DNA from 2 places in the Margalitia sp. FSL K6-0131 genome. Region 1 is predicted to be linked to the other one. Evidence: a T-box and tRNA genes for the amino acid it is inferred to sense, from the RefSeq annotation. Region 1 holds a T-box; the other holds one or more tRNA genes.
The links. A T-box is a leader RNA that pairs with one kind of tRNA and senses whether it is charged. The one in region 1 lies ahead of NSQ59_RS23805 (glutamine--tRNA ligase/YqeY domain fusion protein), so its partner is inferred to be a tRNA-Gln.

Region 1 (15,683 bases):
GGTTAGGGAAGGACTGAACATTTAAGGAGAATATACACTAGGCGTTCATTGTTTATGATGATACAGACAATCCAATTGGACTTACTTAAAGGAGGAAGTGGTGAATTCCACAGGGGACTTTAAGAGGGTGGAATAAACAATGGCACAAATAGCACGTATATTCACGTGAAAGGATGTATCGAAATGATGGAACGAATACTGTCACGGGACAATCTACTTTCGGCATTGAAACGTGTCGAAAAGAATAAGGGTAGCCATGGAGTAGATGAAATGCCTGTAAAATCCCTACGAGCGCATATTCTACAAAATTGGCAAGAAATCCGAAATTCAATAAAGGACGGAACCTATGAGCCTATGCCAGTCAGACGAGTCGAAATCCCGAAACCAAATGGCGGCGTTCGTTTATTAGGTATTCCTACCGTGACAGACCGTTTTGTCCAACAAGCGATTGCCCAAATATTAACCCCAATCTATGACCCAACCTTTTCCGAACATAGCTATGGGTTTAGACCCAGAAGAAGGGCACATGATGCCGTTAGGGAAGCAAGGCAATATATAGAAGAGGGCTACAGATGGGTAATAGATATGGACTTAGAAAAGTTCTTCGACAAGGTAAATCACGATATGCTTATGGGACTCCTAGCAAAAAGAGTCAAGGATAAGACGATTCTAAAGTTAATTAGAAAATACTTAGAGTCGGGGATTATGATAAACGGTGTGGAAACTATCAGCGAAGAAGGTGTTCCTCAGGGTGGACCATTAAGTCCACTACTTTCCAATATCATGTTAGATGAATTAGATAAGGAACTAGAGGAAAGAGGACACAAATTTGTCCGCTACGCAGATGATTGTAATATTTACGTAAAAACCAAGAAGGCAGGTTTACGTGTCAAGAGTTCTATCACTACTTTCATTGAAAAGAAGCTTAAACTAAAAGTAAATGAAGAGAAAAGTGCGGTGGACAGACCGTGGAAACGAAAGTTTCTTGGATTCAGCTTCACATCAAACCGTAATCCAAAAATCCGTATCGCAAAAGAAAGTATAAAGAGAGCTAAAAGTAGAATAAAAGAACTAACATCAAGGTCAAAACCCATTCCATTGGAATTGCGTATTGAGAAACTAAATGAATACCTTGTTGGTTGGTGCGGATATTTTGCGCTGGCAGACACGCCAACTCCCTTTAAACAACTGGATGAACATATTCGAAGAAGACTCCGAATGTGCCTTTGGAAACAATGGAAACTACCCAAAACAAAAATTAAAAGGCTCATATCCCTTGGCGTTCCAAGAGAGAAGGCCCATGAATGGGGAAATTCTCGTAAGAAATATTGGCGCATTTCGAATAGTCCTATCTTACACACAACACTAAATCTAAAGTTTTGGAGAAATCAAAAGCTTAAAAGTCTGTTAGATAGATACAACCATTTGCGTCATACTTAAGTGAACCGCCGTATACCGAACGGTACGTACGGTGGTGTGAGAGGTCGGGGGTTAGTCACCCCCTCCTACTCGATTTTGGAATTGGTTTTACTAAATGATTTAAAAGAATGGGGAACTAAATTTTTTAGATTGAAACTCAGAAAAATTGTGGGGAAGGAACGAAAAACTGGAATACAGGTTTTCGTTCCTTCCGATAAGGAATATGAAAATGATATAGAGAAACAAGAATTAATTTAAATTGAAAAAAATTCATTTTAGCAATAGAGGGTTTTAAAAGCACAAACACGAATGTTAGTAAAATAGAAAACTTGCAATACTATTCTAGGTTTCAATCCAACATTACCAATTATTAAATGGAACCATGGATGAAGCTGTCATCATGGCTTTAATGCAATAAGTAAATATTGAAAATACAGGAGGATGAATTCGTTGGGGAAAAGATCTTTAAAGATAAGTGCTTTGCCAGGATATGAGGAAGAAATCGGTCGAATGTTATGGTGTTTAGAAGATGTTAGGCGCACCCTTATTGCTGAAATGAAGGGAATCAGTCGAGAATTACTTGATACGAAAATCGATGGGAGACAAACCATTGGCTCCCTTTTATACCATATTGCCTTGATTGAGGCGGACTGGTTATATGTTGAAGTTCTCGGTTCTGACTGGGATCCTGAAATACAATCGTTATTTCCGGAAGAACACCGCTCCGAAGACGGATCATTGGCGCATGTAGAGGGACAAAGTATTCAGGAGCATTTCAATCGTCTTAATAAGGTGCGTGAAGTTTTCCTTTCACACTTTCGTTCAATGGATCTAGCAGATTGGCGCAAACCGAGGGTGTTGGAACAATATGACGTCACACCTGAATGGGTTGTGTACCATTTGATTGAACATGAAGCACATCATAGAGGACAGATTTTCCAATTGTTAAGACAATTACGGAATGAATAAAAGTAACAAAGGAAATTAAAACAAAACAGATAAATTAAGACGGGTAAATGCTCGTCTTTTCTTTTTCTAATAGACTTAAAGGAACATTGTTCTCATAAATATAGTTTGGTAATAAAAAACTATAAAAATCAAAAAAAAACTTTTTTGGATGGAAAAAATTCCAATTGAAAGCAGGAGGATCCTCACTATTTGTCGAATGGAGTAAAAACCAATGTAGATATTTGGAGGTTCGGAATGTCTAATTCCACAATACATAAATTCAATGTAACAAAAAGGTAAAAGGAATTTTTTGCAGATAAGGATCCTTCAAAATTATTAAAGGGGATGTAAGGTTGAAACGTTTTCTTTGGGCATCATATGGAATGTACTTCTTAGGTGGCATGACGAGTGTATTTTTTGGTGCAATTCTTCCTGAGTTGCTTTCCTATTATCACATTTCCTATACATCAGGCGGGTTATTAATCCTACTTCAATCGATTGGGTTTATCTTGGGAGTACCTCTTGCTGCAAGTTGTATGAACAGATACAGTTATAGAGTTGTTCTTACTGGTGCCGCACTTACTGTTGTTCTGGCACAACTGGGTATTTTATTTTTACCAACCTATTCTTGGCTTGCAGTCTTCGTAATATTAAACGGAATTGGTGCATCAAGTCTTGAGACTGCAGTTGCCTCGTATGTTATGGAACTTTTTGTTGGGAGAAGAGCCATCTATATGAGCCGCTTGGAGGTGGCATTCGGTTTGGGAGCTCTTTGTATGCCAGCAATCGAAAGTGTTCTCATTGCACTAGACTGGTGGAGGTTTTCTGCATTAATTGTCAGCGGATTCGCTTTGTTTCTGGCCATTGTTTGGCAAACAGTGTCCATCTCGCTAAAACCTACGGAGGATGAGGAGGGTGATATGGATGCACCAATGGCAAAGGCACCTGTTTTCAAGAGGAAAATTTCCAAATACACCATCCTTATGCTGTTTCTGTTGATGATATTTGTTTATGTTGGGATTGAAGGGAGTCTGAACAGTTTCCTTCCGACTATTTTTACGGTTAATATGAATTCCACCTCCTATATTGCCTCGCTCAGTACAACGTTTTTTTGGATTGCTATGCTTTGCGGGCGCCTTATGATTGGATGGATTGTACGACGCGTAAGCTACGAACGGTATTTGTTAGGCAGCATTTTAATGGGAATCCTTTTCATCTTCCTCATGACAAGATTTAATACTATTGGAGTCTCTTACATACTAGTATTTGGGCTTGGATTAGGGATGAGCGCGCTCTATAGCATTACGATGGTTTATGCAAATCATACATTTCCTGGAATGGAGAGGATAGTAACTAGCGCAGTTACTGCATTTGCTGGAATCGGAGGGGCGGTTTTCCCATTTCTGCTGGGATATATGATGGACCATTATCATCCTAGTCAGGTAATGCTAATAATGGTTGTTTTTTTCTTATTGTTATTTCTACTGTTCGCACTTATTTCTATGAGTTTACGAATCATGCGTAATCGAAGGCCAGCTAGAGATGTGTAGAGATTATTAATTGCTTTTAACTGTATAAAACAAAAGAATGGAATTTGGAAATGGACACTTTCATTAGACCCGCATTAAAATATGCAGGCTAATTTAATGAAAGTGCCTATTTTTCTATTATTCAAACCGCCCCTTCTGATCCAATGAAGTGCTGCCTCTCCTTTTACTCAAAACCTGTACTTTTTTAACATTTTTCATGTTTTCCACACATGAATATGTACACGCGACTAACATAAATATGCCTCATTTCTTCGCCGTATTTACTCCCTAAAAACTTCACTGCCCCCATAAAAATATTTTATTTACGAATGACTATAAATAGTGTGAGTAATGTTTAATTAATAAAATATAATTCTTTAACATAGGAGAGTTTAAATATGTCAGAAGAATCGTATCGTTATCGCCATGAACGTAAACAAGCGGAAAAGGCAAAACAAAAACAGGAAAGAAGAAATAAATCAAAGAAAAAAGCATCCTTGTTGAAAAAAGTAATTATTGCTTGTTTTCTTCTTGCTGTGGTTTCTGTTGGAATAGGCACCGCTGCATTGGCTAAAATGATGAAGGAAACGCCAAAATTAGATCCTTCGAAACTAGTAGTCCCGCTTTCTACTAAATTTTACGATAAGGATGGTAATTTTCTTTACGAATATGGGAAAGAAAGGCGAACGGAAATTACGTATTCCCAAGTTCCTAAAATGTTGGAAGAGGCATTCATAGCCACAGAGGATACCCGTTTTTATGAACACCATGGGGTTGATATAAAAGGAACAGCCAGAGCCATATTGGAGAATCTTACTGGGCATTTTGGTTCGCAAGGCGGGAGTACGATTACTCAGCAAGTGATTAAAAATTCCTTTTTGACTCCTGAAAAAACAATCAAGCGAAAAGTACAGGAATGGGACTTAGCCTATCAATTGGAGAAAAAGTATTCGAAACAACAAATATTAATGATGTATCTGAATAAAATCTACCTTGGAGATGGAGCTTATGGTGTGGCTGCTGCTGCAAAGACCTATTACGGAGTCGATTCCGATCATTTAAAACAATTGACACTTCCAGAGATCGCGATGTTAGCGGGGTTGCCGCAAAGTCCGAGTAATTACGATCCAACTATCCCGGGGAACAGGGAAGAAGCTACGAATCGCCGTAATGTCGTCCTAAGCGCTATGAATAAGCAAGGATATATTACTAAAAAGCAAATGAATGAGGCGAAAAAAGTTCCAGTTACAGCAGGACTTTTGCCGAAAAGGAAAAACCAAGGCATGCCGTATGAAGCGTTTTTGGATGCTGTTGTAAAAGAAGTGGAAGGGAAACTAAAGAATGTAGACATCACTTCGGATGGATTATCTATATACACAACTTTAGATACAAAAGCACAAGATTATGCGGATAAAATGATGAACACTAATACAATTATTTCTTATCCGAATGATCGTTTTCAGGGAGCGTTTGTATTTTTAGATACAAAAACGGGAGAAGTACGGGCAATTGGAAGCGGCAGAAATGATTATAAAGCATCCTTTAAAGGAAATAACTTTGCAATTGATATTAGCCGTCAACCTGGATCTTCTTTTAAGCCAATTTTTGATTATGGTCCGGCTATTGAAAATTTAAAATGGTCTACAGCGCATCAAATTAATGATCAACCAACGACGTATACAACTGGTCAGCAAATTTCAAACTGGGATCATCAATATCATGGGAATTTATCTATAAGGAAAGCACTTCAGTGGTCTTACAATATTCCTGCTCTCCTAACACTTCGTGATGTGGGGATGACAAAGGCACAAAATTTTGCGGAAAAACTGGGTATTGCCTTTAAGGATAATACCGTTTACGAATCATATGCAATTGGAAGTAATACGGTAAATCCGCTAGAGATGGCAGGGGCATACAGTGCGTTTGGAAATAACGGAATATATAATACACCTCATTTTGTCCAAAAGGTTGTTTTTCCTGATGGGAAGGTGGTAAATTTTAACCCTAAACCGGAAATTGCCATGCAAGATTACACCGCCTATCTTGTAACAGATATGCTAAGGACAGTTGTAAAATCCGGTACCGGAACAACAGCTAATATTCCTGGGTTAGATGTTGCTGGAAAAACGGGGACAACCAATTTTGATGATAAAACAATTGCAAAATACGGGTATCCGTCCAATGCGACAAATGATAGCTGGATGGTTGGATATACACCACAATATACAATGGCGGTATGGACTGGATATGCGAAAAATGGTCCAGGCAATTATATGATGGGAGATACTACTAAAGTCTCTCAGTTAATGTTTAAAAATATGATGCAAGCATTCGGCACCGATAGAAGCAGTTTTAAGCAACCTAATGATGTGTTTAGAGAAAATAATGAATTATACATTAAAGGTGGAGAGTATGTTCCGCCTCCAGTCCCTCAAAAAACGAATAATAAAAAACAAAAAGATGAAAAGAAAAAAGAAAATAAACATAAACATGAAGGGCCAAAGCCTAAACATGGACCAAAACCTAATCACGGACCCAAACCGAAACATGGTCCAAAGCATAAAGATAATAAGGGTAAACATTAATATTAATTTTTAGCTTGTTCGGTTGTTTTTATAAGGTAAGTGCTTTATAGATAGAAAATTAATGTTAGGAAAGGGGGATTAGAAATGGCATGTGGTTTCTTTTAGTCCTTCTTATTATCCTTTTAATCTTTTTAGTTATTAGCTTACTTATTGTTTGGAAACGAAGAAAAAACAAAAAATACTTCCCCGTTCCCACAAAGTGAAATGTTAAGCAGGGGGCAGTCCCATAATAGGATGGGGATATATGACCGTTGATTTAGCCAACATGAAGTTGGCTTTTTTTTATGGTTTACTAGGAAATATTAAATTGTGAACTATTAAGTCTTTTTAGTACCCTAGGATCTTATGATTTTTTCTTATTTTATACTTACGTCAAATTTTCGAAAGTGGTGTTGTCTTATACAGGTATTCAAAAGGCCAATTTCCAGTAAAAACCGTGTTAAGATATCCTTTATAAGCGTTCAAAGACCAACTTCAAGCAGAATCCGTATCCAGATGTCCTTTATAAGCGTTCAAAAGACCCACTTCTAGTAATAACCTATTCAACATGTCCTTTACAAGCTACTAAAACAGCCATAGCATTCAAAATCCTATAGTACTTTTAAACATTATCAATCTCTTGCTAATAAGACTATTTTTTTTATGAAATAAATGGAAAGGTAACTTGTAAAAATTCAAATATTTCAGATATAATCAGTAGTGAAGTTTAGAAGGATCATAGAATGCGAGGCGAGTAGCATTGATAGTCCAAAATATAGACGGTATAAACTATGAGTTGCAGGAACCCTTTGATATGTCCTTTTTATCATCATACGGGAAAGTCTTTCGGGTTTTTGATAAACAGGATTCCGGCTGTATTTGTTTTGGAGTGCAAAATAAAGGCAAAAAGTTATTTGTAAAATTTGCTGGTGCTAAACCAGTTCGATTTAAAGGAGCTCCACAGGATGCAATATCAGGGCTAAAAGCTGCCTGTAAGGTATATGAGGATTTAAGACATAAAAATTTGGTGTTCTTTATCAAGGGTGAGAATATAGGTAATGGTTATGCAACCATCTTTGAATGGACAGATGCTGAATGTATGGGCAAACAATATGATGCAAGGGATAAGTTTTTTGAATTGCCGGTTGATGATAGGATACATATATTTAAAGAAATTCTTGTCTTTCATCAATTTGTATCTGAGAAGGGTTATGTCGCTATAGATTTCTATGATGGTAGCATCATGTACGATTTTACTAACAAGAAGACAATTATCTGCGATATTGATTCTTATTCAAAGATGCCTTACATAAATTCTATGGGGAGAATGTGGGGATCATCGAGATTCATGTCTCCGGAAGAATTTGAAAAAAATGCTGTTATCGATGAGGTTACCAATGTTTATTTGATGGGGGCAACGGCATTTGCATTATTAGGAGATGCAGCAGAAAAAACTTTTCAAAAATGGAATGCAGACAAGGTGTTATTTGAGGTTGCAAAGAAAGCGGTAAGTAATGATAGATCAAATCGATATCAATCGATAGAAGAATTCATTGCGGAATGGACTCGCGCAAAGAACGGGAAATTCCACAGATTATAAAAAATAATATTAATGAAGAGGTGACTAAGGTGATTGTAGTAACAACAGAAAATATTTCAGGCTATAAAATTGTAGAAGTAAAAGGCCCGGTATTCGGACTGATCGTAAGAAGCAGGGGACTTGGAGGTGATATTGCGGCCGGCTTAAAATCCCTTGTAGGCGGAGAAATTAAACAATATACTGCGATGTTGGAGGATTCAAGAAAAGAAGCTTTAGACCGCATGATTATCAATGCCAACCAAATGGGTGCAAATGCAATCATCATGATGCGGTTTGATTCCGGTGAAATTGGTAAAAACATGAGTGAAATCGTCGCATATGGAACAGCGGTCGTGGTAGAACAGCTACAATGAAATACATCGCAGGGATTTATGCAATAGAAATTATTGCAGTAATTATTTGCATTTTACTAGGTTATTTTATTTACGATAAAAGATTTAAGCGGAATCACGGAGCAAAGGTTCCTCCCGGTTTCAAGGCAACCGAGGAAGTAAATATTGACCCTGTGACTGGAGAAAAAACTAGGGTTTATTATAATGAGAAAACTGGGGAACGGTTTTATCGACAGGAAAAGTAGTATTCAAGGAAGAAATAGCTAGAGGAGTTGAAGCGATGAAGAGGCTAGTAATTATTACAGTGGGTAAAACTCATTCTGGAAAAACAACATTTGCAAATGCTTTAGAAAAACAGTTAAGTAACTCATTTGTTATGGACCAAGATAACCATGCTGAATTTATTAATAAATATTATAAGAACTTACAACCAAAACAAGGACCGAATACTCTTAAGCATTCTCTCTCAAAGCTAATTGTCAATTATGCCAAAGAACATACAGATTTTCACTTTATTATTTGCAACTCAAACCGAAGTAGAAAAGGACGATTGTATTTGCTTGAAGAGTTGTTTAATACTGAAGAGTTTGTCCGTATCCTGGTTCATTTTGATATTCCCGACCATGTTCTTCAAAAAAGAATTACTCAAAGTCAAAGAAGTACGAATATATTTAGGGGGGCATATACAAATTTTGAAGAAGTGCTTATACGGCAACAGGCTGAATCTTTAAAAGAAGATGTAGTTGATCCAATTGAAGGTGAAGCGGACTGTTTATTTGTAATTAAAAATAACGAAGAAGTTAATTCCGTTATTCAAAAAATTGTTCGTATTGCTGAAATTTATTAAGCTAATGGGACTAAAGCATCTAAGGAAGGAGTCTGAAATGAAGAAGTTAAACAACTATTATTCTTTTGTATTTCTATCATTGTCTCTATTATTAGTGATTTTAATGAAAATAAGATATGTCTTTATATGGAATTCATTTAGGTATATCTTCTTTTGGGTTAATAACCTAGGTCCTGCATGTCTTCTTCTGTTTTTAGGAATTGTAACTTTATTTTTAATCAAAAAACCTAAGATACGATGGATTGCATTAATTGGTAATGCAGCCATCTTATTGTTCGTTTTAGGTTACACAGCTTTGATGGTAATATTAATAAATAATAATCCTAATCCAAAGTAATAAGCATGTAATTTTTTTGTCCATCTAAAACCAGGAAAGTTTCTTGGGGAGATAAGGGTGCTTTTCTTGATTATATGGAGTCTTCGTTGTTGTGAGAAATGAAAGCACCCATTGAAATAAAACCAATGATTATTTGAGACCAAGCTTCACTGATAGATTCAGTTTTTCTTTAAACTCCCCAGATTGATTCAGATTTAGTAATGCTTCTCTAAGTTCCCTCTCAAACAGCACAATATTATCGCCAAGAAATCGTTTTGAGCCATAGGAGGTAGAATAAAGGTTTCCGAGTATGGAATCAATCGTCCATGTTATTTCATATGTAGGTAAATGGTGAATTTCTAAGTTAAAGTTTGAATTGGATAATACTTCTTCATGGCTCATGGTAGGGTGTGTATAGATGCTATTTCCAGCCCTTCTATCTTGTCCATACCATTTTTCTATTACCTTATTTAGTCGATTTTGCCATGGTTCCAGCTTTTTCTCAGGTTCATAATTATCTATAATCGCAACACCGCCGCTATCCGTAACCATTTCGTATAATTCTTCTAAAATCTTAGAACGGTCCATCCAATGGAATGCTTTTGCTATTGTTACTAGGTGAAACTTCTCGTTTTGTTCTTGTTTATATTTTTCTAATGTTCCGATATACCAATCTATATTACCGATTCTTATCTCTTGATGGACACGCCTAGCTTCCTCAATCATTTCTGATTCCCTGTCGATTCCAACGATTTTTTTACACCAATCGGAAAATCTAATTGTCAGATGCCCTGTACCACATCCTAAATCAAGCAGCTGTTGCTCTCCATTTAAAGAAAATTTATCGACCAGGTATCTAATAAGAGAAGAAGGATATATTGGTCTGTATTTTGAATAATATGGTGCTGCACCTTTAAATAATTCATTACCGTATTTGTTCAAGTTTCTGTCCCCCTATATTGCAGCTTATGTTCAAAAAGCCGGATTTTTATCTCATTAATCATGAAGAACACCCTGCATAAGCTAGGACATCTATATTTCCGCTTTAAATTGATATTCTGTATGATTAATCATTAGTCCTTCTTTTGGCAATACCTATAATATCTCTTTACAAAATTCATCTAAATTGTTATCATAGGAAAAATTTATTTGATATTTGCGATGAAGAGAAGAGTAGATAAAATCCATTCTTTACAGAGAGCTCCGGTTGCTGAAAAGGAGTAAGATTGATTTATTGAACCAAGCCTCTGAGCATCACATTGGAACTATTCATAGGGATAGTGTGACGGGAGCTCCTGTTATAGAGCTAGGGTATAAGTATTGTTTTTGAATACCGTACCTGAAGAGGTTAATATGGCGACATATTAATAAACTGGGGTGGCACCGCGATACAAATCTCGCCCCAAGGCTTTTAGTGGTCTTGGGGGTGGGATTTTTTTGTTTTAGAAACTTACAGTGTTAGGTCTTTAGTGCTGAAATGAGCTATTCCATGCTAACTTGGGTCCGTTTGCAGCAAAACTCGGTCCATTTGGAGAGAACTTCGGGCCATTCAGTGAAGATTTCGGTCCGTTAAAAAATTTATGAAGGAGGATTTAAAAATGGGTGAAGAAAATGGGCTATTTTTCAATAACTACATTGATAAGCTAATGGAAGAGGATATAAAGAATCAGGCATTTAAAAGAGAAATTTGTACCAGGTTTCCTCCTGAACCAAATGGATACCTTCATATTGGGAATGCATATGCCATTCATATGAACTATATGATGGCAAGAAAATATAATGGAAATTTTAATCTTCGTTTTGATGATACAAATCCTTTAAAAGAAGACAGCGAGTATGTAAAGGCAATTATTGAAGATATTAATTGGCTGGGCTATTCCCCTGATCAGCGAATATTTTACGGTTCTGACTATACAAAGGAAATTTTTAATGCAGCTATTCAATTAATAAAAAAGGGTAAGGCATATGTTTGTGAGTTATCACCGGAAGAGATGACAGAATACAGGGGGACTTTAACAGAACCTGGAAGAAACAGTCCTTATAGAAATCGATCTGTGGAGGAAAACTTGGATTTATTTTTGAAAATGAAAAACGGTGAATTTCCAACGGGTTCTATGGTATTGCGTGCGATAATAGATATGGCTTCACCAAATATGAATTTTAGAGATCCAGTCCTTTACAGAATCATTCACGCAGCCCATTATCGAACAGGTAACGAATGGTGTATATACCCAATGTATGATTTTGCTCATCCAATACAAGATGCGATAGAAGGAGTCACTCACTCCTTATGTTCCATCGAGTTCAAGGATCACCGGCCTCTCTATGAGTGGGTTTTAAACGAATTAGAAATCAAGGAGCCGCCTAAACAACGAGAATTTGGCAGAGTTAACTTAACGGGTGTTGTTACAAGTAAGAGATATTTGCGGGAACTAGTAGCGGGCCATTTTGTGGATGGATGGGATGACCCGAGATTACCGACACTACGCGGGTTAAGAAGAAGAGGGATTACACCAGAGAGCATACGAATTTTTGTCCATGAAATGGGTTTTGTTAAACATCGAAGTACTATTGATTATGCTATGCTGGATCAGTCCTTGCGCAGCGACTTAAAACCCAAGGCTAAAACGATTATGGCGGTTTTAAATCCTTTAAAGGTTACGATTACAAATTATGACGAGGCAAAAACAGAATTATTATCTATTGAAAATAATATGGAAAATGCCGCATTGGGGAGCAGAGAGGTTCCTTTTTCAAACGTAATTTACATTGAAAAAGAAGATTTTATGGAGGTACCGACGAAAGGGTTTAAAAGATTGTCTCTACATTCAGAAGTTCGTTTAAAAGGTGCTTATTTCATCAAGTGTAATGAGGTTATAAAAGATGGAAAAACAGGAGAAGTACTAGAACTGCGATGCACCTATGATCCAATGACAAAAAGCGGTACTGGGTTTACAGGAAGAAAGGTGAAAGGAACGATTCACTGGGTTTCTGCTAGTCATGGGGTAAAAGCGGAGGTTCATCTGTTCGATAAATTATTCGAAAATGAAGAGATTGTAAGGGACACCGAAAAAACATGGGAGGAAAAAATTAACCCGAATTCCAAAGTGGTAATGAAGGACTCAATTATTGAACCATCTATTAAAGAGGCCAAAGTGGAAGAGAAATTTCAATTTATTCGCCACGGATATTTTTGTGTTGATAAATATTCAACGGATAAAAAACTTATCTTTAATAGGATAGTTCCATTGAAAGACTCATGGAAAGGGAATAACGGTTAATTGAACCTTCAAAAATATATAGCTGTCAATTTGGCAGCTTTTTTTGTATGCTTATAAAGGAAAATTGTGGTTAATCAGAGAAGTATTAAAAACGTACACAGTGTCCGCTAATTCCTTTAAATGGAGGGATTCATTAAAAATAACGGATTCTATGTCCGCAAGAGATATTCATTTCTCCGGTTTAAAGCCTTTGAGCCCTATTATTTGATAAGAGTTTTACTTTCATAATTGAAATACATACAAAAGGAGGATCATATATTGATAGTTATACTACTAATTGTTGCTGTTTTGGCAGCAATTGCATCTATTGTTGCATGTATTAATACACAAGCAATAGTAAGAGATTTATCGGAAATAAAGGAAAAGCTGGGGATTAAAGAAATTAAAAAGCCATCCTTTTTAGATAAGGATCTGGATAATGATTAATTCTTAGAGTCATATCCGGTCTTTAGAGGATTTACTTATTATACGAGAGGTATCAAAATGAACGGAATAGATTTACTAGATTTTATCGAGAATTGGCATTCCCTTTGCACAAAAGAAAACTTTATTGGTTTAGGATCAACAAGAAAAGTGTATCGATTTAATGAATATGTCATAAAAGTGCATTTAAACCATATTGGATATTTGCAATCTTTAAGAGAACTTGAAATATATCAATATATTAAACAAACTAAGTATGCACATATCTTTTCCCCGGTTTTTTATGTAGATAAAGAAGTATGCATTCAACAATATTATCAGGAAGTTCCAATGTATGATAATCAAACCTTTGACATTCACGAACGCAGTGGTTATTGGACGTTTCCAATCCATTATGATGAATGCATTGAAGTATTGGATAATGAATGGGATGTATTTGATATCAAGGATAGCAGCAATTATGGGATCAATGAAAAGCAGGAGTTAGTATTGATAGATTACGGGATGAGCAAGACATTATATGAGAAGGAATGGGTGCCTGCCGCAGAAAAAGGAGAAGTTCCGCAAATTGAAGTTCATATTTGCAGGGGTTGTGGAACACAAAAAGAAATTCGTATGTATGGGAAAGATGATTCGGATATACGTTGTATTGCTTGTGGAAAAGAATAACTGTGGAAGTTCTCTGGTTTTGTTTCCAGTTGAAGTTATTATATAAAAATGTTCGACTCTCTCTTATGTGGAATTCGGAAATAATTTAAATATTAATGTCTATGTATCTCTGCCTGGTTTCATTACTTTAATTTAAATGAAATATAATCAATATGCCTCCAATGTAAAATCCTTTATTGGAGGCATATTGATTTTAATCCTTTTTTCAGAAGAACTAAGGCTTAGGTCTTAATATTATTTACTTCTTTCGCTCGTTATAAAGTGATATAGGTTATTGATATGATGTAATATATAGGTGTATAAGGTAATATGCGGAAATACTCCATCTGTCTTAACTGAGTATCCTAACTAATAACAAAATAATAATGATTATAGAGAAATCTAAAAAGGAATGGTGGGTAATAGTGAAAAGATTTGTTGTATCGATAGTTATGGTTATTACACTCGTACTTGCTGGATGTGATTCTAGTAATAATTCACAAGGTTCAGAAACAAAACGAGAAAATTTACAGGACAGTATTCAAACTTTGACAAAAGCCCAAAAGATTGAGATGAAGTCTGAAGATAGCGGTACAGTGGTGCGTACAATTACAAAAAAAGAGGAAGTTAAAACATTTATAAAGCAACAGCGAATGGATAAATGGGAGTATGCTGGTGCTTTACCTAAAGAAGCTAAAAAGCAGTATGAGTATATATTTTCGCAGGAAGCTACCGTAAAACCTGCTGAAAAAGAGAAAAATCGAGAGTTGAATGAAGTGGCAAGGCTAATCACATATAAAAATATACCTTACGTGACACTTAAAGTATCATTTATCAACTTAAATATGAAAATACCTAAGGATGTTGCAGAATACTTAAATCAAAATTAACTTGAAATTTTACGCGAATACGGCCAAATTTTTAATCAGAAAAAAATTTAGGAAAGACTCTACCCATAAAAATATGGGTAGTTTTTTTGTCTACAAATTTTTTCCAACGAACCTCTCCTGGTGAATAATTTAAAATATTCGTAATTTCCCCTCGAATATATTACAGTAGTATTGAGATTAGCATTACGTTACAACTTATAAGACATACTTATAACATGTTTCTAGTAAACTATCTATTTTATTTTGAGAAAGGAAGCATTTGAATTATATGGAAGAACAACTGATAAAAGGACGACGTAAAGAGAAGATATGGACAAAGGATTTTATTCTAATTGTAATTGCAAACTTTTTTATCTTTCTCGGGTTCCAAATGACTCTTCCGACGATTCCCCTTTTTGTAGAAAATCTAGGTGGGAATGATCAATTAATCGGTTACGTTGTTGGAATCTTTACTTTTTCCTCTTTACTTCTTCGTCCGTTTGCGGGAAATTTATTGGAAACAAAGGGAAGAGGCTTTGTTTATTTAATTGGCTTAGCTGTTTTTGTCCTCTCTGTTGGATCATTTGGGTTTTTAATGAGTATCGCCTTGCTATTTCTCATGCGAGTCATACAAGGGGTTGGCTGGGGATTCTCGACTACAGCTTCTGGTACAATCGCAACCGATTTAATCCCGGCATCTAGAAGAGGAGAGGGAATGGGATACTTCGGATTATCCGGGAATTTAGCACTTGCATTCGGTCCGTCACTTGGGCTAATTTTAGCCAACCCGAACATATTATCTTTCAAGTCTTTTTTCTTCATTTGTGCCGGATTAGGTTTTGTTGCTTTGCTGCTTTCTTCCAGAATTAACTACAAAAAAGTAGAACGGAACCAGGAAAAGAAGAAA
Region 2 (15,683 bases), 4.7 Mb from region 1:
GCAATTTGGTTTTTTTGAAGAATAACAGCACCATCATGCAAAGGAGTGTTTGGAATGAAAATGTTGATTAAAAGTTCCGAGGATATCGCCGAATTTAGCGGTATACCCGTTTCTATGTAATCACTCAATCCGGTTTCCCTTTCAAATGAGATTAATGCACCAATTCTCCGTTTTGCCATATAGCTGGTCGCTTTAACCAGAGATTCAATAATCCGGTTGCGTTCCTCATCCTCATGGACATTTCCGCGTGAGAAGAGTTTCCCTCGACCTAATTGTTCGAGCGCCCTTCTCAATTCCGGCTGGAAGATGATGATAACTCCTAAAAATCCCCATGTAATTACTTTGTCAATCATCCAACCTAACGTATTAAATCCTAGAACGCCACTTAGTGCTCTGGCAAGAACAATGACGATGATTCCCTTTAACAGCTGAACCGCTTTTGTACCGCGAATCACCATTAATAGCTTATATATCACGTACCAAACGAGGAGTATGTCTACTATACTGGATAGATAATCTAAGACAGTGAAATTAGCAAACGACATCTTTTGTCCTCCATTAGTTTTTAATCAGAGACTCTTTTCTTAACTTTATTCATTCAAAAACCAGATCAATTTAAATGATGCAATTTTTAAGATAAGATGCCCCTAAACAATACTTGTTTTATTATTATTTTACACATAATGCGAATAGCAATATTTTACGAAAACAGCTTAATTAAAAAATTGCTTAGTTATTATTATACCATATTATAAGAAAACAAAATAAAAGGAAACAATCCTGCATAAATTGCTTCCTTAGTAACATTTATTTAAAATAATTTACTATCTTCTTTCCCGTATCCTTCATTTCGAACCATAGCCAATCGTATATTTCATTAATTTCCTTTACATTTCCGGTGACATTTCCTGCTGATGCCATGTATTTCTTTCCGTTAATTACGGTGACATCCCCTTCTACTTTGCCATCTACTCGCAGGTCGCCATTCTTCACCACGAGATCACCTTTAATTACCTCTCCCTTTGGTACTATCACTGTGTGGTCCTTTACTATTAAGTGCGGGTTTTTCGTAAAGGAAAACTCATGATCATCATTCCACACTGAGAAGACAGTGCCTCCCATCAAAATAATAAATACAGAAACTGCAACTAATAGTGGATGGACTCTGATCCAGCGTTTTATTCCTGCTTGAAGCTGCTCCTTAGGCAATTGTGCCATTACTTTTTTTGTAAAATCATGCGGAGCAAATATATGTGAACCACTTTTAACATAGGCAACAGTTTTCTTGAGCTCTTGAAAATGCTTTCCACAATCAGGACAATGTTGTATATGTTCTTTAAGCACTTGTTCCTCATTCGCTGTTAGTTCACCATCTAGATATTTGTGCATATAGAGAATAATTTCTTCAGAACAAGTATTCAATTTCGTTCTCATCCTCTCTATAAATTTCGAAGTTGCTTTCGAAGTGCTTCTCGTCCTCGATGTATCCTTGTCTTTACCGTTCCAAGGGGTAAATTCATTATTTCACTTATCTCATTTAATGATAAGTCTTCTACATATTTCAATACAATGACCGAACGATATTTTTCGGGTAAATGGTAAATGGCCTGCTGAATATTTTCTTGCAGCTCTATATTTTCAACTTCCACATCAGGTAATCGGTCATTGGAAGGAATTTGTGAATATAAAGTAAGCCCGTCAGTTCCTGACACTTCAGCATCTAAATAATAATCAGGCTTCTTCCTGCGTAATCGGTCGATACATAAATTTGTTGCTATGCGATAAAGCCAAGTAGAAAATTTTCGTTCCTGCTTAAAGCTTTCAATATTTAAATACGCACGAATAAAAGCTTCCTGTGCCACTTCCTCCGCATCATGACGATTCCCCAACATACGATAACATATTTGAAAAACCTTGTCTTTAAATAGCTCTACTATGTCTTCATAAGCATTACGATCACCTTTTATAACTTGCTTAATTCTCTTTTTTACAAGCATTTCCATCTAGTTTCCCTCCGCCCTAGCGGCTATACATTGTTACGAATGAATAGCAAAAAGGTTTCAAAAAAATCTATACTTCTATATTATCAAATATTTACCAATGAATGTTTTATTTTTTACAAAAATGGATAAACAGTAAATAATAAACGCAAATACAAGCATTAGGAAATTTTTCGGAAGACCATGCTGTAAGGATAGTCTTCATTAGAAAAGAGGAGGTTTTTATATGAAGATGCAAAAGATAATATCTAATATTGAAGAAAAACGAAAAGAAATGATTGAACTTGCATTAAAATCCTCTTTTAACAATGAAAAAGTTATTGAAGCGAGTGACAAATTAGATCAGCTACTTAATCAATATGAAGTGTTAAAAAGAAGTATGAAAGAATAAAAAAGAGGCTGGGACAAAACCCGCCTCTGAGATGAAAAAGCCGGTGAAATTTTACGACAAGTAAAATTTCACCGGCTTTGATTATTTTTTGAATAAAAATAAGGACCGCTTCTGATAAAATTAAGTCACCACAACAAAATTATACAGAAAGAAGGATCCTTATGTTTAAAAATTATACCATGAATCAATTAGTTTTGCCTTTAGATTTAGAAGTAAAATTACAAAAAAATGATATTGCCTTCCATGTCCATCATTTAGTTGAAAGCATCCCTCTTGAAGCGTTCGAACCATTTCTGCGAAATAATGGCTGCCCTGCCTACCATCCACGCATGATGCTTAAAATTATCTTATGTGCTTACACGCAATCTATCTTTTCAGGACGCAAAATGGAAGCCCTATTAAAAGACAGTATCCGTATGATGTGGTTAGCTCAAGGTTATCAACCAAGCTACCGCACCATCAACCGATTCCGTGTTCAATCAGAAGTGAAAGATTTAATTCGCCAATGTTTCGTCCAATTTCGTTGCCAATTGATCGAAGAAAAACTTATCGATCAAGAAGCGGTTTTTATCGATGGTACAAAGATTGAAGCGAATGCGAATAAATTTACGTTTGTCTGGAAGAAATCGATTGAGAAATATCATCAAAGTTTAATTGAAAAGTCAAACCAGCTATACAATGAACTGCTTGAAAATGAAATTATACCTGAAATGGAACGTGAAAGCGATGAACAGTTATCATTGGAAGAACTCGCTCAATTGGTTCAAAAAGTGGACGATGTCGTAACCGAGTATGATAAACAAATAGAAGCATCATCAGACGTTCCAGAACGAAAAGCTTTAAGAAATGAACGGAAATACCCAAAACAAGTGCGAAAACAGTTGATTGATTTTGTCCTGCGAAAACAGAAATACCAACAAGACATTGAAATCTTTGGCACGCGTAATAGCTATTCTAAAACAGATCCAGATGCGACATTTATGCGAATGAAAGATGATTATATGCAAAACGGACAATTGAAAGCTGGTTACAATGTACAAATCGCAACGGAGGGCCAATACGCGCTTGCCTATAGTTTATTTTCAAACCCAACAGATACGCGTACGTTAATTCCATTTTTAGATGAGATCGAGCAGCATTATTTCGAGTTACCGAAACACATTGCCGCAGATGCAGGTTATGGTAGTGAACAAAACTTTAATGATATCCTTTTGAAAAGAAAACGAGAAGCACTTATTACATATAATATGTATTTGAAGGAACAAAAGAAAAAGTACAAACAAAACACTTTTAATCCCGACAACTGGAAGTATGATAAAGAAACAGATACCTATACATGCCCTAATCAGAAACGTCTTGAATATCAATATCATTCAGTCCGAAATGACCGTACAGGCTTCCAACGGAAGTTCAAAATCTACGAGTGCGAAGACTGTTCGGGATGCCCATTCCGTTCATCCTGTACAAAAGCAAAAGAAGGCAACAATCGAAAACTAATGGTGAATGAAAAATGGGAACAGCAAAAAGAATATGTAAGAGCGAAGCTTTCAGAAGAGAAAACGAGTGCCATCTATCGAAAACGCAAAATCGATGTGGAACCAGTTTTTGGATTCTTGAAGGCTAATTTGCGTTTCGCTCGATTTTCTGTACGAGGAAAATCGAAGGTAGAAAACGAAATGGGCCTTGCGTTAATGGCAGTGAATTTAAGAAAATTCACTGCCAAACAACTAAGGTAATAGAAAATTTAAACGCAAAAATAGAGAAAGGTGAATTTGAGTTCCCTCAAATTCACCTTTCTCACTATTTGAAGCTAGTTATGTCCCAGCCTCTAGATTATGATTATAATAGCTTTTCCCCAAATAATGAACACATTAAACCTACAGCAACATCTGCTGTTTTATTCTTGTCATCGAGAATTGGATTGACTTCAACAAATTCTGCTGATGTGATGATACCCGATTCAGCAAGCATCTCCATTGCTAAATGACTTTCGCGGTAGCTTATTCCTCCCATTACAGGGGTTCCCACACCTGGACAGTCGTTTGGATCTAATCCGTCTAAATCTAATGATAGGTGAACACCATCCGTACGATCCTTTAAGTATTCAATCGTTTCCTCTATTACTCTTGTCATACCCATACGATCAATTTCATGCATGGTATACACTTTAATGCCCTTTTCCTTAATTAACTCTCTTTCTCCTTCATCTAGATCTCTAGCTCCGATCAGAACGATATTTTCATATTTTACTTTCGGGCAATAACCGCCAATATTCGTTAATGTTTCATTCCCAAGCCCTAAACTTGCAGCAAGCGGCATTCCGTGAATATTGCCTGAAGGAGAGGTTTCTGGAATATTTAAATCTCCATGAGCATCATACCAAATTACACCTAGGTTTTTATAATGTTTAGATACTCCTGCTAAAGTACCAATAGCAATACTATGATCTCCTCCTAAAATTAGAGGAAAATCACCTTTTTCAACAATCTCATTAACTTTAGAAGCTAATATTTCACTCGCATCTGCAACCGCTTTCAAATTCCTTAAATTTAATTCTGCATCATGCAATCTTTCTGCTTTGCCAATTTCTATATCATCCATATCATGAACTTCGTATCCAAGCTTTTCAATACGCTCTACAACATCCGCATACCGAATCGCACTCGGTCCCATATTAACCCCTCTGCGAGTCTGTCCTAAATCCATCGGGACACCAAGAATCGAAATATTCTTTTTCATATAAAACCCTCCTTTTCCCTTATACGCTTATTGTATACAGGAAAAAGAAATGACTCAACTCGACAACTTTCTGTATATATATTCAATTAAAAAAGCTGTGAAAATTTCTCACAGCCAGTCAGTATTGTTCACTCTTTTTCCTTATCTTCTTTCCAATTAGTTACCCCATCATCTTCATCAAACTCAATTAAAACATCTACTACTCCGTTTTCCTCCATAATTCTTTGTTCCAATCGATCTTTTATGTCATCTGCCTCTGCCACGGTTAAAGTTGGATCTACCTCAATTTCAAGTTCTACATGGAGATCCTCACCTTCTTTGATTACGGTAACATCCTGAATATCTTTTACAGAAGGATCATTCATAACAATCTTGCCGATTCTATCTTCCATTTCTTCATCTGCTTCACCTAATGCTCCAGCAGCATTATCTAGAAAAACTTTACCAACGACAATAAACATCATCACACCAATTAAGATAGACGCTATTCCTTCTGCCTGATGAAAAGAAGTAAAATGAGAAATAACCACGGCTATAATGGCAAGCAAGCCTCCGCCTGTAGCAACCGTATCTTCCAAAAACACTAATTTCGTCGCAGGTTTTGCTTTCGAAAAACCTCTCATACTTTGTATAACAATTCCGAATCCTTTTGCCTCGACACCTACACTGTGTACGATTTCCTTCATCGCCTTAAAAAGAACAAAAGATTCTAGTATTACACCTGCACCTAACACAACGATATTAATAATAAACCCATGTGAAACGGTAGGATGGATGATATGATGAAATCCTTCCTTTATTGTTTCGAATGACATAATCCCCACTATTAAAACTGCTCCGAGTAATACAAGGTTTACCAGTCTTCCAAATCCATTTGGGAAACGATCAGTAGGAGCCTTTTTACTTAAAGCCGATCCAATAAATACAAATAGCTGATTTGCTGCATCCCCTAAACTATGCATCGTCTCCGCAAACATCGCAACATTGCCTGTGAGAAAAAAGGCAATACCTTTTATTATAGAAATAATTGTATTTACTATAGCGGCTAATAAAGCTGATTTATTACCGCCTTTTAAAAGCCTAAATAACTCTGTCATCCATGACCTCCAATGAAATTTATTCTTTCATTATACATTAGGATTTTGTTGTTTTCGTAATTTTATGGTGGATATTTTTTGAAATTTGAAGGAAGGGGTTTTCTGGAATAAGGTTTTAAAATAGCATGTGGAGAAGCATTGTAAATAAACAAACACTAGCAAATCAAAAGCATATGAAGTTCCATCGTTATAATATTTTTCGTCTTGTACAAAGTTTATCGGACACTAGTTCCTTTATCTGTGACAAAACACGATAATTCCTTGAGTTTGCGGACATAGGTTCCGCTATTTTACAAAAAAGCAGTGATTTCGATGTGATTTTTCTTAAATAACGGAATCTATGTCCGCTAAACGTTTAAAATATGGGCATTTAATAAGAATAACGGATTCAGTGTCCGCTTAAGAGATATAACTGCTTATTAAAACAAAAAAAGGCCTGATTTTTTCAATCAAGACCTTAAAGGATGGATGAGCCATGAAGGACTCGAACCTTCGACCCTCTGATTAAAAGTCAGATGCTCTACCGACTGAGCTAATGGCTCGTAATATAGATTGTAGAAAAGATTTTATGCTTCTTTCCTAAGAACATCTACGTCGTCAAGCTTTCAGTATGCCTATTCAAGTAGCAGCTCAAGCTGTACGCTGATGTTTCGCTTCGTAGATTACTCGTGCGAGCTAATGGCTCGCATATCTATGCCTCTTTATTATGTACTAAAGTTCAATATATATGAATCAAAAAAGGGCAAAAAAAAATGGCTGGGCTAGCTGGATTCGAACCAACGAGTGACGGAGTCAAAGTCCGTTGCCTTACCGCTTGGCTATAGCCCATTGAAAAGAAAAAAGACATTTATATTATGTCCACAGTTTTAAAAAAATATAACTTTAAAATGGTGGAGGGGGACGGATTCGAACCGCCGAACCCGAAGGAGCGGATTTACAGTCCGCCGCGTTTAGCCACTTCGCTACCCCTCCGATAAGGAATGGTGCCGGCCAGAGGACTTGAACCCCCAACCTACTGATTACAAGTCAGTTGCTCTACCAATTGAGCTAGGCCGGCTTATTAAAAGATGTTAACTGCTGATAAATTATCGCAAATAATTGTCGTCCAGCTCTCAGAAAGCTTATCCAAGTAGCAACTCGAGCTATACGCTGAAGCGTCGCTTCGTAGCATATTCGATCGTGCTCTACCAATTGAGCTAGGCCGGCATTTTTTTTAAAATATGGTGGAGGATGACGGGATCGAACCGCCGACCCCCTGCTTGTAAGGCAGGTGCTCTCCCAGCTGAGCTAATCCTCCGAAATATATTAAAGTGGTGACCCGTACGGGATTCGAACCCGTGTTACCGCCGTGAAAGGGCGGTGTCTTAACCGCTTGACCAACGGGCCAATCTAGATGCTGTTTAGGTAAGCTTCCAACCGGGCTCGAACCGGTGACCTCTTCCTTACCATGGAAGTGCTCTACCTGCTGAGCTATGGAAGCAATGGCTCCGCAGGTAGGATTCGAACCTACGACCGATCGGTTAACAGCCGATAGCTCTACCACTGAGCTACTGCGGAATAATCTAAACCCGGCAACGTCCTACTCTTGCAGGGGGAGAGCCCCCAACTACCATCGGCGCTGAGAAGCTTAACTTCCGTGTTCGGGATGGGAACGGGTGTGACCTTCTCGCCATAATTACCGGATATTGTTTCTTTTGCTTCACTGCTTATAAGCAGTTCATTTCATTAAGACAAACTTAATTATAATGATTTTCAGCTAAATTTCAAGGGTTTTTTTAGAATTTCTTCATTTTATTCCCTCAAAACTAAATACTGCAGAAGAAGAAGTAAAACTGAGTTTCGCTTTTTTCAATCCAGCTCCAGCGCCTATCGGCTAGTGAATTTCTCCGTCTCCTCCCTACGATAAGTCAACATCAGTTCGTGAACTACCTCACTGTGTTTCCTTTATCTCGAGCCTGCGACTACGAAATTCATACGCCGATGAGCAAGGCGCTTCCACTTTATATTTTGGTTAAGTCCTCGATCGATTAGTATTCGTCAGCTCCATGTGTCGCCACACTTCCACCTCGAACCTATCAACCTGATCATCTTTCAGGGATCTTACTAGCTTGCGCTATGGGAAATCTCATCTTGAGGGGGGCTTCATGCTTAGATGCTTTCAGCACTTATCCCTTCCGCACATAGCTACCCAGCGATGCCTTTGGCAAGACAACTGGTACACCAGCGGTGCGTCCATCCCGGTCCTCTCGTACTAAGGACAGCTCCTCTCAAATTTCCTACGCCCACGACGGATAGGGACCGAACTGTCTCACGACGTTCTGAACCCAGCTCGCGTACCGCTTTAATGGGCGAACAGCCCAACCCTTGGGACCGACTACAGCCCCAGGATGCGATGAGCCGACATCGAGGTGCCAAACCTCCCCGTCGATGTGGACTCTTGGGGGAGATAAGCCTGTTATCCCCGGGGTAGCTTTTATCCGTTGAGCGATGGCCCTTCCATGCGGAACCACCGGATCACTAAGCCCGACTTTCGTCCCTGCTCGACTTGTAGGTCTCGCAGTCAAGCTCCCTTGTGCCTTTACACTCTACGAATGATTTCCAACCATTCTGAGGGAACCTTTGGGCGCCTCCGTTACTCTTTAGGAGGCGACCGCCCCAGTCAAACTGCCTGCCTGACACTGTCTCCCACCCCGATCAGGGGTGCGGGTTAGAATTTCAATACAGCCAGGGTAGTATCCCACCGACGCCTCCACCGAAGCTGGCGCTCCGGCTTCAAAGGCTCCTACCTATCCTGTACAAGCTGTACCAAAATTCAATATCAGGCTGCAGTAAAGCTCCACGGGGTCTTTCCGTCCTGTCGCGGGTAACCTGCATCTTCACAGGTACTATAATTTCACCGAGTCTCTCGTTGAGACAGTGCCCAGATCGTTACGCCTTTCGTGCGGGTCAGAACTTACCTGACAAGGAATTTCGCTACCTTAGGACCGTTATAGTTACGGCCGCCGTTTACTGGGGCTTCAATTCAGAGCTTCGCTTACGCTAACCCCTCCTCTTAACCTTCCAGCACCGGGCAGGCGTCAGCCCCTATACTTCGCCTTGCGGCTTCGCAGAGACCTGTGTTTTTGCTAAACAGTCGCCTGGGCCTATTCACTGCGGCTCTCTCGGGCTTGCACCCTACCAGAGCACCCCTTCTCCCGAAGTTACGGGGTCATTTTGCCGAGTTCCTTAACGAGAGTTCTCTCGCTCACCTTAGGATTCTCTCCTCGCCTACCTGTGTCGGTTTGCGGTACGGGCACCTTTCACCTCACTAGAGGATTTTCTTGGCAGTGTGGAATCAGGAACTTCGGTACTATATTTCCCTCGCTATCACAGCTCCGCCTTCACGGTTACGGGATTTGCCTCGTAACCAGCCTAACTGCTTAGACGCACATAACCAGCAGTGCGCTTACCCTATCCTCCTGCGTCCCCCCATCGTTCAAACGGTGAAGAGGTGGTACAGGAATATCAACCTGTTGTCCATCGCCTACGCCTTTCGGCCTCGGCTTAGGTCCCGACTAACCCTGAGCGGACGAGCCTTCCTCAGGAAACCTTAGGCATTCGGTGGAAGGGATTCTCACCCTTCTTTCGCTACTCATACCGGCATTCTCACTTCTAAGCGCTCCACTAGTCCTTCCGGTCTAGCTTCACCGCCCTTAGAACGCTCTCCTACCACGGACACCTGTCAGGTGTCCATCCACAGCTTCGGTGATACGTTTAGCCCCGGTACATTTTCGGCGCAGAGTCACTCGACCAGTGAGCTATTACGCACTCTTTAAATGGTGGCTGCTTCTAAGCCAACATCCTGGTTGTCTAAGCAACTCCACATCCTTTTCCACTTAACGTATACTTTGGGACCTTAGCTGGTGGTCTGGGCTGTTTCCCTTTTGACTACGGATCTTATCACTCGCAGTCTGACTCCCAAGCATAAGTATTTGGCATTCGGAGTTTGTCTGAATTCGGTAACCCGATGAGGGCCCCTAGTCCAAACAGTGCTCTACCTCCAATACTCTTCATCTTGAGGCTAGCCCTAAAGCTATTTCGGAGAGAACCAGCTATCTCCAAGTTCGATTGGAATTTCTCCGCTACCCACACCTCATCCCCGCACTTTTCAACGTGCGTGGGTTCGGGCCTCCAGTAAGTGTTACCTTACCTTCACCCTGGACATGGGTAGATCACCTGGTTTCGGGTCTACGACCTCATACTTATTCGCCCTATTCAGACTCGCTTTCGCTGCGGCTCCGCTTCATCAGCTTAACCTTGCATGAAATCGTAACTCGCCGGTTCATTCTACAAAAGGCACGCTATCACCCATTAACGGGCTCTAACTACTTGTAGGCACACGGTTTCAGGTTCTCTTTCACTCCCCTCCCGGGGTGCTTTTCACCTTTCCCTCACGGTACTGGTTCACTATCGGTCACTAGGGAGTATTTAGCCTTGGGAGATGGTCCTCCCTGCTTCCGACGGGATTTCACGTGTCCCGCCGTACTCAGGATCCACTCTGGAGGGAACGAAGTTTCAACTACAGGGTTGTTACCTTCTTTGACGGGCCTTTCCAGACCTCTTCATCTACTCCGTTCCTTTGTAACTCCGTATAGAGTGTCCTACAACCCCAAGAGGCAAGCCTCTTGGTTTGGGCTTCTTCCGTTTCGCTCGCCGCTACTCAGGAAATCGCGTTTGCTTTCTCTTCCTCCGGGTACTTAGATGTTTCAGTTCCCCGGGTCTGCCTTCATTACCCTATGTATTCAGGTAAAGATACTGCTCCATTACGAGCAGTGGGTTCCCCCATTCGGAAATCTCCGGATCAAAGCTTGCTTACAGCTCCCCGAAGCATATCGGTGTTAGTCCCGTCCTTCATCGGCTCCTAGTGCCAAGGCATCCACCGTGCGCCCTTACTAACTTAACCTATAAGGTTATTACTACTTTAAATTGGATTAAATCCATAAAGTGGCGATTCTCGGTTTTACTTGGTTTCTTCTATCAGTATCTAGTTTTCAAGGAACAAATTATCCTGGATGAATTGATCATCCAAAACTGAACAGAACTTAAAAACGTCTTCTTATAACCACGTAAGTGGTTTTCCATTATCCTTAGAAAGGAGGTGATCCAGCCGCACCTTCCGATACGGCTACCTTGTTACGACTTCACCCCAATCATCTGTCCCACCTTCGGCGGCTGGCTCCAAAAGGTTACCTCACCGACTTCGGGTGTTACAAACTCTCGTGGTGTGACGGGCGGTGTGTACAAGGCCCGGGAACGTATTCACCGCGGCATGCTGATCCGCGATTACTAGCGATTCCGGCTTCATGCAGGCGAGTTGCAGCCTGCAATCCGAACTGAGAATGGTTTTATGGGATTGGCTTAACCTCGCGGTCTCGCAGCCCTTTGTACCATCCATTGTAGCACGTGTGTAGCCCAGGTCATAAGGGGCATGATGATTTGACGTCATCCCCACCTTCCTCCGGTTTGTCACCGGCAGTCACCTTAGAGTGCCCAACTGAATGCTGGCAACTAAGGTCAAGGGTTGCGCTCGTTGCGGGACTTAACCCAACATCTCACGACACGAGCTGACGACAACCATGCACCACCTGTCACTCTGTCCCCCGAAGGGGAACGCCCTATCTCTAGGGTTGTCAGAGGATGTCAAGACCTGGTAAGGTTCTTCGCGTTGCTTCGAATTAAACCACATGCTCCACCGCTTGTGCGGGCCCCCGTCAATTCCTTTGAGTTTCAGCCTTGCGGCCGTACTCCCCAGGCGGAGTGCTTAATGCGTTAGCTGCAGCACTAAAGGGCGGAAACCCTCTAACACTTAGCACTCATCGTTTACGGCGTGGACTACCAGGGTATCTAATCCTGTTCGCTCCCCACGCTTTCGCGCCTCAGCGTCAGTTACAGACCAGAGAGTCGCCTTCGCCACTGGTGTTCCTCCACATCTCTACGCATTTCACCGCTACACGTGGAATTCCACTCTCCTCTTCTGCACTCAAGTCTCCCAGTTTCCAATGACCCTCCACGGTTGAGCCGTGGGCTTTCACATCAGACTTAAGAAACCGCCTGCGCGCGCTTTACGCCCAATAATTCCGGACAACGCTTGCCACCTACGTATTACCGCGGCTGCTGGCACGTAGTTAGCCGTGGCTTTCTGGTTAGGTACCGTCAAGGTACCGCCCTATTCGAACGATACTTGTTCTTCCCTAACAACAGAGTTTTACGATCCGAAAACCTTCATCACTCACGCGGCGTTGCTCCGTCAGACTTTCGTCCATTGCGGAAGATTCCCTACTGCTGCCTCCCGTAGGAGTCTGGGCCGTGTCTCAGTCCCAGTGTGGCCGATCACCCTCTCAGGTCGGCTACGCATCGTCGCCTTGGTGAGCCGTTACCTCACCAACTAGCTAATGCGCCGCGGGTCCATCTGTAAGTGATAGCCGAAGCCATCTTTCAATCTTTCCTCATGCGAGGAAAGAAGTTATCCGGTATTAGCCCCGGTTTCCCGGAGTTATCCCAGTCTTACAGGCAGGTTACCCACGTGTTACTCACCCGTCCGCCGCTAACTTTTAAAAGCAAGCTTTTAAAAGTCCGCTCGACTTGCATGTATTAGGCACGCCGCCAGCGTTCGTCCTGAGCCAGGATCAAACTCTCCAAAAAAGTGTTTGATATAGCTCATTATTTAAAACATTGACGTTTTGTTCTGTTCAGTTTTCAAAGATCAATATCCAACTGCTTAAAATCAGCAACTTTTATACTTTATCATTGTTGTGTTTTCTTGTCAACAACTTTTTTGTCGCCATCAGCGACATTTATTAATATACCAGGATTATTATTAACTGTCAACATATCTCTTGCATTTTTATCAATAAAAAAATAGTTTCTCTTATTTCATTACAAATATGTTGATAGATGCTTAATCAAATACTTCAATTATGTTTCAATTTATTAATGACTTTTTTGTTCCATGTAAAAAAGGGCCCTTTTAACACTTTCATTATCTACTCTAGTTTTTTATTTTTGTCGGTATAATGTAGTTTACACACTCACTATGCGGAGCAACCCTTGTAAAAAGGGAAAACAAAATTTTATACCTTTCCTTCATTGCTCTTTTCACAATGTGATCGATTCTTGAATCTTTTAAGTCATGTAGTATCTCGTCCATCTCTCTTTTCAATAAATATTGAATTTCTAGTTTTTCTTTTTCATGAATGATCAGACCGAGCATTCTGTCCACCCCTTCTTAGTAGTAAGTGTAGTTTTTTCCAAATTAACCAAAATTATAAGAAGAAAATCTTTTTGGACATATTTTTTATACAGGCAAGCATAAGATTCTTATAAAAGAACTTGTCTTATTTATGTATGGTCAAAAAAGAAATAGAAAACAAAAGGGGGATCGATATGAACTTTTTTATGGTATTAAATGGACGTAAAGTGAAGCAGCTCGTGTTCATTTTAGTAGTTTCCTTCTTTACAGCACTTTTTCTTTATTCTCAGTCTGCTGCTAATGTTTCGGTTTTCTCCACTAAAGAAGGACCAAAAGCTGTGTATAAAGGGGAAAAGGGAATTGCATTAACTTTTGATATTGGGTGGGGGGATGAAAAGGCCGCACCGATTATTGAGGCGTTAGATAAAAAAGGGGTAAAATCCGCTACATTTTTCCTATCGGGATCTTGGGCGGAAAGCCATCCGGATATTGTAGATAAAATTGTAAAACAAGGTTACGAAATAGGAAGCCTAGGCTACGCATACGAAGATTATACAGATCTCGAAACAAGTAAAATTAAAAGCGATATTTTAAAAGCGCAAGAAGTATTCAAAAAACTAAATATTAAGAATGTAAAAATTTTGCGATCCCCTACCGGACATTTTGATGAAAAAACTTTAAAAGTTGCTGAAAACCTAGGGTTAACGGTCGTTCATTGGAGTGTAAATTCGGATGATTGGAAGAATCCTGGGGTGGATAAGATTGTGAAGAACACGGCAAAGGCTAAAAATGGCGATATAGTTTTATTACATGCCTCCGATTCTGCACGGCAGACAGCAAAAGCAATACCTGCTATAGTAGATGAATTGTCTAAAAAGGGAAATTTTATTAAAGTATCCGATATGATCGCAAATGGAAAAGTGAAGACGACTCTTATTCAATAAAGTATCTTCCGAAAAAATACGATTATTAGGTATGATTACAATAGTGTTCAGTTACAGCGCCTATCGGCAAACGTATTTCTGCGGATAGGGACATCGGCTCCCGAAAAACTTCGCCGTGTTTCCTTTATCTCGCCTGTGACTACGAAATCCGTACGCCGATGAGCAAGGCGCTTCCACTTTTCTTATTCTCGTGGTTTTTTCCCTTTTTCTGCTTTTCGAGCTTCTATTCTCTGTCTTGCCTGTTCCCGCTCTGCCTCAGATCTTTTAAGATATTTCGGCAATATTAAAATTTGGTATGCATTACAAATGATTAAAGGATAAATCATAAGGAAAATCCAGCTTTTTTCGTTTACACGTAAAACTGGCACCCATTCCACTATCGTTACAACCACCATAAAAAATAATGCAGAGATAAATGTATTTTTATGAGACTGTTTCGCCTTTAAATACGCAATTATTAAACCAACAACTAAAATGAATACAGCGAGTGCAATATACGGCAAAATACTTTCGTTATTCTTAGCAAATTTTTCAAAACGGAAATACACTAAATCAAATAATGCGAATAGAATCAACACAACTTGTACAGGATTCCATAAAGAGCGGAAAATGCCGAGACCGAATTGATGAATGGTTAAGTATGCAAAATACCCAACCTGACTGATAACACTGAAAATGAAGCCAACCCCTACAAGCCAAACAAATGTGGAAAGAATACTGGATATATTAACATGAATAAAATACTCTTGAAATTCACTCCAGCGGATTACAAAGCCTAATATTCCGGTTGTTAATCCACCAACAATTAAAGTGGAAAAAAACAAGCGTACCCAATTTCGACTCGTCAATTGAGAAATCCTCCAATACCAAATTTATCATCCTTTTGATTTTACCAACCACGTTATAAAAAATCTAGAAATTCCTCTTCATATGCATAATTCTTTTGTAAAATCCCATATTAACATTAAAAGTCCAATCAAAGGTTCTTTTCTTAAACTTTTTTGCATTTTTATTGAAAATCTTATATCTTTCTTACTTTAAGAAAAGATGCCTGAAGTGTTTTATACGAAATACAAAATAATGACGACAACAGCCATTCAAATGAAAGGAGCTATTCTTATGAAAAAGATCGCTACATTGCTCCTAATTCCAATGATGATATTTCTGTTAGCTTCCTGTTCAGGTAGTGAAACAAAAGCAGGGCAAATGGATTACGATCAAACGAAAAAAATGATTGTCGATATATTGAAAACGGATGATGGTAAAAAAGCGATTCAAGATATC

Region 2: it has a tRNA-Gln gene. The T-box ahead of NSQ59_RS23805 (glutamine--tRNA ligase/YqeY domain fusion protein) is inferred to sense a tRNA for this amino acid. The anticodon was not compared.

The regions. Positions count from the first base shown of each region.
Region 1 is NZ_JBBOZS010000001.1:4,859,672-4,875,354, reverse strand. Features, by position in the region: gene ltrA (group II intron reverse transcriptase/maturase) at 184-1,440, shown strand; gene NSQ59_RS23845 (DinB family protein) at 1,870-2,388, shown strand; gene NSQ59_RS23840 (MFS transporter) at 2,721-3,917, shown strand; gene NSQ59_RS23835 (transglycosylase domain-containing protein) at 4,295-6,481, shown strand; gene NSQ59_RS23830 (serine/threonine protein kinase) at 7,221-8,060, shown strand; gene NSQ59_RS23825 (YbjQ family protein) at 8,090-8,413, shown strand; gene NSQ59_RS23820 (hypothetical protein) at 8,410-8,637, shown strand; gene NSQ59_RS23815 (AAA family ATPase) at 8,673-9,239, shown strand; gene NSQ59_RS23810 (class I SAM-dependent methyltransferase) at 9,706-10,497, opposite strand; T-box leader at 10,708-10,963, shown strand; gene NSQ59_RS23805 (glutamine--tRNA ligase/YqeY domain fusion protein) at 11,154-12,836, shown strand; gene NSQ59_RS23800 (hypothetical protein) at 13,095-13,262, shown strand; gene NSQ59_RS23795 (hypothetical protein) at 13,320-13,928, shown strand; gene NSQ59_RS23790 (hypothetical protein) at 14,333-14,797, shown strand; gene NSQ59_RS23785 (MFS transporter) at 15,066-15,683, shown strand, end outside.
Region 2 is NZ_JBBOZS010000001.1:178,890-194,572, reverse strand. Features, by position in the region: gene cdaA (diadenylate cyclase CdaA) at 1-545, opposite strand, end outside; gene NSQ59_RS01060 (anti-sigma factor family protein) at 808-1,434, opposite strand; gene sigW (RNA polymerase sigma factor SigW) at 1,440-2,003, opposite strand; gene NSQ59_RS01050 (aspartyl-phosphate phosphatase Spo0E family protein) at 2,227-2,391, shown strand; gene NSQ59_RS01045 (IS1182 family transposase) at 2,553-4,127, shown strand; gene rocF (arginase) at 4,231-5,130, opposite strand; gene NSQ59_RS01035 (cation diffusion facilitator family transporter) at 5,259-6,227, opposite strand; tRNA gene NSQ59_RS01030 (tRNA-Lys) at 6,697-6,769, opposite strand; tRNA gene NSQ59_RS01025 (tRNA-Gln) at 6,981-7,055, opposite strand; tRNA gene NSQ59_RS01020 (tRNA-Tyr) at 7,116-7,199, opposite strand; tRNA gene NSQ59_RS01015 (tRNA-Thr) at 7,209-7,284, opposite strand; tRNA gene NSQ59_RS01010 (tRNA-Val) at 7,449-7,524, opposite strand; tRNA gene NSQ59_RS01005 (tRNA-Glu) at 7,539-7,613, opposite strand; tRNA gene NSQ59_RS01000 (tRNA-Thr) at 7,635-7,707, opposite strand; tRNA gene NSQ59_RS00995 (tRNA-Asn) at 7,710-7,784, opposite strand; rRNA gene rrf (5S ribosomal RNA) at 7,794-7,910, opposite strand; rRNA gene NSQ59_RS00985 (23S ribosomal RNA) at 8,235-11,169, opposite strand; rRNA gene NSQ59_RS00980 (16S ribosomal RNA) at 11,358-12,908, opposite strand; gene NSQ59_RS00975 (hypothetical protein) at 13,255-13,476, opposite strand; gene pdaB (polysaccharide deacetylase family sporulation protein PdaB) at 13,650-14,399, shown strand; gene NSQ59_RS00965 (KinB-signaling pathway activation protein) at 14,582-15,247, opposite strand; gene gerD (spore germination lipoprotein GerD) at 15,519-15,683, shown strand, end outside.